DNA from 2 places in the Bradyrhizobium sp. UFLA05-109 genome. Region 1 is predicted to be linked to the other one. Evidence: predicted binding sites of a transcription regulator. Region 1 holds the regulator's gene; the other holds the start of a gene.
The links. Region 1 encodes PhoB, which activates phosphate uptake and scavenging genes when phosphate is short. Its sites were predicted from a motif close to TGTCATNNANCTGTCAT; they were not measured.
Positions count from the first base shown of each region.

Region 2: Q3C01_RS23410 (phospholipase C) is a predicted target of PhoB. The motif match lies at 1,628-1,644, and genes of this name have one in related genera.

Region 1 covers NZ_JBBIAR010000042.1:67,266-71,281, reverse strand. Annotated here, with positions in the region: gene Q3C01_RS27865 (aspartate aminotransferase family protein) at 1-726, opposite strand, end outside; gene Q3C01_RS27860 (GcrA family cell cycle regulator) at 1,182-1,694, shown strand; gene phoB (phosphate regulon transcriptional regulator PhoB) at 1,779-2,486, opposite strand; gene phoU (phosphate signaling complex protein PhoU) at 2,501-3,217, opposite strand; gene pstB (phosphate ABC transporter ATP-binding protein PstB) at 3,229-4,016, opposite strand, start outside.
Region 2 covers NZ_JBBIAR010000032.1:51,027-55,042, forward strand. Annotated here, with positions in the region: gene Q3C01_RS23410 (phospholipase C) at 1-1,569, opposite strand, end outside; gene Q3C01_RS23415 (transporter substrate-binding domain-containing protein) at 1,747-2,538, opposite strand; gene Q3C01_RS23420 (efflux RND transporter periplasmic adaptor subunit) at 2,780-3,973, shown strand; gene Q3C01_RS23425 (efflux RND transporter permease subunit) at 3,986-4,016, shown strand, end outside.

The sequences.
Region 1 (4,016 bases):
CACGTCGGGGGTTACGCCGAGGCGGCGATGTGCAAAGAGTTCGCCGGTGCGGCCCATGCCGGTCTGCACCTCGTCGAAGGCGAGCAACAGCCCATGCTCGTCACAGAGCTGGCGCAGCGCGCGATAGAATGCGGGAGGAGCAGAGCGCACGCCGCCCTCGCCCTGGATCGGCTCGATCAGGATGCCCGCAGTCTGTGGGCCGATCGCCTTCTTGACGGCTTCCAGATCGCCATGCGGCACCTGGTCGAACCCGTCCATCGGCGGACCAAAGCCTTCGAGATATTTTGCAGACCCCGTGGCAGCGAGCGTTGCCAGCGTGCGGCCGTGGAACGCGCCCTCGAAAGTGATCATGCGGTAGCGCTCGGGATGGCCCTTGGTGGCGTGATAGCGGCGCACCACCTTGATCACGCATTCCATCGCCTCAGCGCCGGAATTGCAGAAGAACACGAAGTCCGCAAAGCTCTCGTTGCAGAGCCTGACCGCGAGCTTCTCGCCATCCGGGCTCTGGAACAGGTTCGACATGTGCCAGAGCTTTGTCGCCTGCTCCTGCAGGGCCTTGACCAGATGCGGATGTGCGTGACCGAGCGCATTCACGGCGACACCCGATGTGAAATCGAGATAGCGCTCGCCACTGGTTGCGACCAGCCAGCAGCCTTCGCCGCGCTCGAAGCCGAGCTCGGCCCTGGCGAAAACGGGAAGCAGATGCGTCGCGGCGCTCTTGGTCATGACGGTCACTTGGATGTTGGGGCCGGCTGAGGCTGCGTTGCGCAGCGCATCATTGACCTGCCCGGAAAACGAAACGTGCCGCCTTTTAAGGGCGGCACGTGACACCATTTTATGCTTGGAAAAACCGCTGTCAATGCCGCCAGAAGGCCGTGCGAGGCGCGCGGCCCGTAGTCTTGCGGTGGCGATTTTGAGAGTTTTTTAAGACGGAACATGTGGACGCGGAGCCGCAGACTCTTGCGCGGGAGTCACGCCATATTGTAGCGTTTCTCCTGTCAGATACGACATCTCGTGCAGCAGTTCTGATCCTCTAAGTCCTCATGTACCGGCGTAACGTTCAGGTGCGTTTTTCGCGCCCGGCGAGCCTTAAGGGATTCTGACGGCACGGGTTTTTCGAGGCTTAGACATCGCCACGTGGCCCCAAGGATTGGCTGGCGCGCGGCGAGGGGAAGGGTGCAATGACGGTTTTGACCTGGTCCGACGATCGCGTCGAGCAATTGAAAAAGCTCTGGGAAGCCGGGCTTTCGGCCAGCCAGATCGCTGCCGAACTCGGGAATGTGACGCGCAACGCCGTAATCGGCAAGGTGCACCGGCTGGGCCTGTCCGGTCGCGCCAAGACCCCGTCCTCGGCGGCTCCCCGGCCGCGCAAGGCACGCCCCGCGCAGCACATGATGCGGGTGAGCCGGCCGATCTCGCGCGGCAACACCGCCCTCGCCCAAGCCTTCGAGGTCGAGGTGGAGCCCGATCCCATCACCTATGACAATGTCGTACCGATGAGCCAGCGCCTGTCGCTGCTCGAGCTCAACGAAGCGACCTGCCACTGGCCGGTCGGCGATCCCTCGAGCCCGGATTTCTTCTTCTGCGGCGGCAAGTCGCTCTCGGGCCTGCCCTATTGCGCGCAGCACTCGCGCGTCGCCTACCAGCCGGCGGCGGATCGTCGGCGCGCACCGGCTAAGCCGGGAACACGCTGAGTTCAGCCACAAACGACAACGTCCCGGCGCAGGGCCGGGACGCCTGATCGAGAAACGTCAGCGCGCCATTTGGCGCGCTTTTTTTTACGTTTGCTCAGCCTTCGCGAAACGATCATCCAGCGCGTAGCCGGCGCCGCGGACCGTGCGGATCGGATCCTGCTCGCGGCCGAGATTGAGCAGCTTGCGCAGACGGCCGATATGGACGTCGACGGTGCGCTCATCGATATAGATGTCACGGCCCCAGACGCTGTCGAGCAGCTGCTCGCGCGAGAACACCCGGCCGGGATGCTCCAGGAAGAACTCCAGGAGGCGATATTCGGTCGGGCCGAGGTCGATCGGCCTGCCCGAGCGGGCGACGCGGCGCTTCTCGCGGTCGAGCTCGATGTCGCCATAGGCGAGTATGGTCGCAAGCCGCTCGGGGCTTGCACGCCGCAGGAGGCCCTTCACGCGTGCGAGCAACTCGGGCACCGAGAACGGCTTGACGATGTAGTCGTCGGCGCCGGTCGCAAGCCCGCGCACCCGCTCGCTCTCCTCACCGCGCGCCGTGAGCATGATGATCGGCAGCTGCTTGGTCTCGGGCCTGGCGCGAAGCCTGCGACACAGCTCGATGCCGGACAGGCCCGGCAGCATCCAGTCGAGCACGATCAGGTCGGGGATGTGCTCTTTGAGACGGGTGTCGGCGTCGTCGCCGCGCATCACCGTCTCGACATCGTAGCCGTCGCCTTCGAGGTTATAGCGCAATAGCTCGGTCAGCGCTTCCTCGTCCTCAACAACCAGAATGCGTGCGCCCATGGCGTCGTCGCTCCTTAAGTGTTCGGCACGGTCGTGGCGAAGGTGGTCATGTCGCCCTTCGGACGCTTGTCCGCGATGGCCTGACCTTCGATCATATAGAAGACGGTCTCGGCGATGTTGGTCGCATGGTCGCCGATCCGCTCGATATTCTTGGCGCAGAACATCAAATGGATGCAGAACGAAATGTTGCGCGGATCCTCCATCATGTAGGTCAGGAGCTCGCGGAACAGCGAAGTGCAGATCGCGTCGACCTCCTCGTCGCCCTTCCACACCATCATCGCCGCTGGCAGATCATGCGCGGCATAGGCGTCCAGCACCGACTTGACCTGCTGCTGCACGAGGTCGGTCATGTGCTCCAGGCCGCGGAACAGCTTTAGCGGATGGAAATCGGTCTCGAGCGCGGCGACGCGCTTGCCCATGTTCTTGGCGAGGTCGCCGATGCGCTCCAGATCGGTCGCAACGCGCATGGCGCCGACGATCTCGCGCAGGTCGACAGCCATCGGCTGGCGGCGCGCGATCGTGAGCACGGCGCGCTCCTCGATCTTCTTCTGGAGCGCGTCGATCTCGGCGTCGGTTGCTACCACGCGCTGGCCGAGCGCGACGTCACGGCGGATCAGCGCATCGACGGAATCGACGATCATGCGCTCGGCAAGGCCACCCATCTCCGCAACGAGCCGCGTAAGCTCCTGGAGGTCGGTGTCGAAGGCCTTTGCGGTATGTTCAGAAGCCATTTCCTGTCTCCTCAGCCGAAGCGGCCGGTGATGTAGTCCTGGGTACGCCGGTCGCTGGGCGACGTGAAGATCTTGCTGGTCTCGTCGAACTCGATGAGCTCGCCGAGATACATGAAGGCGGTCTTGTCGGAGACGCGCGCCGCCTGCTGCATGTTGTGGGTGACGATCGCGATCGTGTAGTTCTCGGCGAGCTCCTGGATCAGCTCCTCGACCTTGGCGGTCGAGATCGGATCGAGCGCCGAGCAGGGCTCGTCGAACAGGATCACCTCGGGGCGCACCGCCACGGTGCGGGCGATGCAGAGACGCTGCTGCTGGCCACCGGAGAGCGACAGGCCGGAGGCGTTGAGCTTGTCCTTGACTTCGTTCCACAGCGCACCACCGCGCAGCGCCTTCTCGACCCGGTCGTCCATCTCGGACTTGGAGATCTTCTCATAGAGGCGGATGCCGAAGGCGATGTTCTCATAGATCGTCATCGGGAACGGCGTCGGCTTCTGGAACACCATGCCGACCCGGGCACGCAGCAGGTTGAGGTCGAGCTTGGGGTCGAGGATGTTGGTCTGGTCCAGCATCAGCTGACCGGTGGCGCGCTGCCCCGGATAGAGATCGTACATCCGGTTGAAGATGCGCAGCAGGGTCGACTTGCCGCAGCCGGACGGGCCGATGAACGCCGTGACGCGGTTGGTGCCGAGCGTCATGTTGATGTTCTTCAGCGCGTGGTGTTCGCCGTAATAAAAGTTGAGGTTGCGCACCGTCACCTTGGCCGGAGCCTCAGGCAGCGTCGGCGAGGCCTGACGCCCGG
Region 2 (4,016 bases), on a different contig from region 1:
AGCCGTTGCATCGAACGAGCCGCCGCCCAGGCGCTTGCCCTTCAGCCAGTTGTCTTCGATGAACCGCACCACCGAAGCCTGCGAGATGGCGGTGTGGCTGACGAAGTTGGTCTTGGCGTAGGGCGAGATCACGATGAAGGGCACGCGGGTGGCGGGACCGCAACGGCCGTTCACCGGCTTGCCGCCGACGCCGTTCTGCTGAGGCTGCTTGGCGGCGCCGAGGCCGCACTGGCCGGGACCGTTGAGCTGATCGGCAGTCGAGTCGTAGGAGGCGCTGGTCGGCGTGGCGTAAGCGTGGTCGTACCAGCCGTCGGAGTCGTCATAGGTGATGATGACAGCGGTCTCGCGCCACTCCGGCTGCTTCTGGAGGAAGTTGATCAGGTCAACAGTTCCCTGCTGCTCGTCGAGGGGATCGGAATAGCCGGCATGGCCATCCTGATAAGCAGGCAGTTTGACGTAGGACACCGCCGGGAGATTGCCCGCCTTCACCGCCGCGTAGAAATCTTCGAGATCGTAGCCGTGATTGGCGGGATCGAGGGTCTTGCCATCCTTCTCATAGGTGTGGCCGATCGCATGGACCGAGCTCGGCCGCAAATGGTTCGGATTGGCGGTCGACTTGTAGAACTGGAACCAGGCGTGGTGCGGAACATAGTCGGCCTTGGTAGCGCCGACGACGGTCGAGAACGAGCTGCGTGCGCAACCGGTGGTACCGTTCGAGTTGGTAACGGAAAGATCGAATCCGCCCATGAACGAGCCCCAGCTAATGCCGGAATCGTTGAGCAGGTCGCCGATGTTCTTGCCGCTCATCGTGACCTGCGTCGTATAGCCCGGGGTGCTGCAAGGGTCATAGGCAGGACCAGGGTCGCCGATCACCGTGAGGCCTCCTTGGCCGTCCGGGATGATTTGCGTCGCTGCATTGCCGAGCACCGCCACTGCGCCATTGGTCTGGCCCGAAATCACGTTCAGCGCGCCGACCGTCGACGGACCATAGGTGTCGGTATAGGCATTGTCGTTCATCGAGAAGTGCTGCGCGTAGTTCCAGAACGCCGTGACGGTGTTGCCGTCGAAATAGCCCATCACCTGGCCGGTGGTGCCGAAAGCGCCGACGCCGCCAGCTGTGCCGCGCCCGGTATATTTCGGAAACAGATCGGCCTTGCCGTTGTCATAGGCCTGCTGTTCCGGCGTGTAGGCGTGGTTCTGCGACTGCGTGTTGGCCTGGGTGCGGTCAAGACGGAAAGGATTCGTCGCGCCGGCGCCGTTGGCCGTGTTGGTGTAGTTCGGATTGTTGGTCAGCAAATTGGCGTTGGCGAGGTTGTTCACCTTCGGCGTATGCGGCTTTGCAACGAAGGGAATCGCGCCCGACGGATTGGTCGCATTCGGATACGTTGCGAAATAATTGTCGAAAGAGCGGTTCTCGTTGAAGATGACCACGAGATGCTTGATCGGCGTCTCGGTGTGGTGATGGCGATGATCGCGGTCGAAGTCGTCCTGACCGAATACCGGCGAGCCGCACACGACCGCCGTCGCGACCGCGAGAATCGCGGTCGTGCCGAGAAGTTTGTTTTTCATTCTATTGCCCCAAGATCAAAAAATATGACATCGACGCGCGGCAAACTAGCCGCCGTGAATGACAGGTCTGTGTCGGTTTGACGCAGTTCGCGGCATGTCCCATCGCGAGGCTGCGTCTTTTTTGGGCGGCGAGTTCAGCCGAGATCTTCGGCGCGCTCGTTTCGACGAAAGAACGACCTACTCCGTGCGGATCGGTGCGTCCTTCAAGCCGTTGACATCGAAGGCCTTGCGCAAGGTGCCATTGGCGAGCGCATCGGTCATGAACTTGGTGACGAATGCCAGCGCCTGCGAATGGCCGAGCGGCACCGCGACCGCAGTGACCGTCTTCTTGAAGGTCTCGTCCAGCACCCGCGTGCCGGGAATTTTTTGCGCCATCTTGTTGAGCTGGTCGCGCGACAGCGCAAAGGCGTCGATCTCGCCGTTCTTCAGGAGTTCGAAGATCTCGTCATAGGTCTGATAGCCCGTCACCTTCGCGTGCTTCAGATGCGCGACCGCGCCGCGCATCGTGGTCGTGGCGTTGACGGCAGCGACCTTCACGTCGGGCTGATCGAGCATCGCGAAGCTGGTGATGCCCGATCCTGGCTTGATGATATAGGTCGCATCCGCGACCTCGTAGATCGGGCCGAACGCCATCCTGGTCTCGCGCTCGGGATCCTTCGGCAGGAACGTGACGTCCCAGCTCCCCTTCGCAGCCGCGTCGGTGATCTGTCCGGAATTGTTGTGCACCACATATTCGACTGCTACGCCAAGCTCGGCCGCCATCGCCTTGCCGAGGTCGACGGGCACGCCGGCGAAGCCTGCTTCGGTCCTGGTCGACCAGAACGCGCCGCCCGCCGGGCTGATAGCGATGGCGACGCGCAATTTGCCCGTCGGCGCAATCTCGGCCTTGAGATCCTCCGCCATCACCGGCATGGCCATTATCGCGGCGAGCGCGAGGCCAGCGCAGGCCGGCCAGATCGAAATCGGCATGTCGTCAGTCTCCCCATCGGCTCGTCCATCATCCGCAGCCCGTCGAAATTGTGGTCGATCATGCGCCCGGTGAAAAGCGGATTTGGCAGAATTACAGACAAAACTGTCACATGTCGCGCCTCGCTTCGCAGTGCAAGACCATCGCGCCGTCACGGCTATGGTGTTCCACGGCTCCCCGTTTGTTGCTATCAAATCGCGGAGGCGACCTGCCGCAGGCCAACAACAGACGGGGAACACCGCAATGACGCGCGCGAATCTCGCTTGTCCCGCACGGCACGATCAACGGTCCGGACCGATCGGGCGGCTCCTCGCTGCGATGACGACCCTCCTTGCGCTTGGCGGCTGCGATCAGAAGAACGTCTACGCGCCGCCGCCGCCGCCCAAGGTGGATGTCGCAGTGCCCGTGCAGCGCGCGGTGACTCGCTATGTCGAGGCCACCGGCAACACCGCGCCGATCAAGAGCGTCGACCTCGTCGCACGCGTGCAGGGCTTCTTGCAGACGATCGACTACCAGGACGGCACCTTCGTCAAGGAAGGCACACAGCTCTTCACGATCGAGCCCGAGACCTACAAGCTCAAGCTCGAGCAGGCGCAGGCGGCGGAAGTCGGCGCGCAGGCTACGGTCAAGCAGGCAGAAGCCGATTTCAAGCGGCAGACCGAGCTCGTGCAGCGGCAGGCGGTGTCGCAGTCGACGCTGGATACCTCCACTTCCACCCGCGACAATGCCCAGGCCAGCCTGCAGCAGGCCCAGGCCAATACGCGTCTCGCGGCGATTAACTATGGCTACACCAAGGTCAGCGCACCGTTCGACGGCATCGTCACCGCGCACCTGGTCTCGGTCGGCGAGCTCGTCGGCGTCTCTTCCCCGACGCAGCTCGCGACCATCGTGGCGCTGGACCCGATCTGGGTGAACTTCACGGTCAACGAGCAGGACGTCCTGCGTATTCGCGCCGAGGCGCTGCGGCGTGGACTGACCGTCGCCGACCTCAAGCAGTTGCCGGTCGAGGTTGGGCTGCAGACGGAGACGGGCTATCCGCATGAGGGCCACCTCGACTATGTCTCGCCCACTCTCAATTCGTCGACCGGCACGCTCGCCGTGCGGGGCCTCGTTCCCAATGACAAGCGGGTGTTGCTGCCCGGCTACTTCGTCCGAGTCCGGGTGCCCTTCGAACAGGACAAGAATGCGCTCCTTGTTCCTGACACCGCGCTCGGCAGCGATCAGGGCGGCCGTTATCTCCTGGTGGTCAACAAGGAGAACACGGTCGAGCAGCGCAAGGTGCAGATCGGCGCCCTGGACAATGGTCTGCGCGTGATCGAAAGCGGCCTGCAGCCGGACGACCGTATCGTGATCGCTGGGCTGCTGCGGGTCATCCCGGGCCAGAAGATCGATCCCCAATTAACGAAGATCGAGCAACCACAGGCGTCTGCCAAGTAGGAGCAGTCGGCCATGATCTCAAAATTCTTCATCGAGCGGCCGG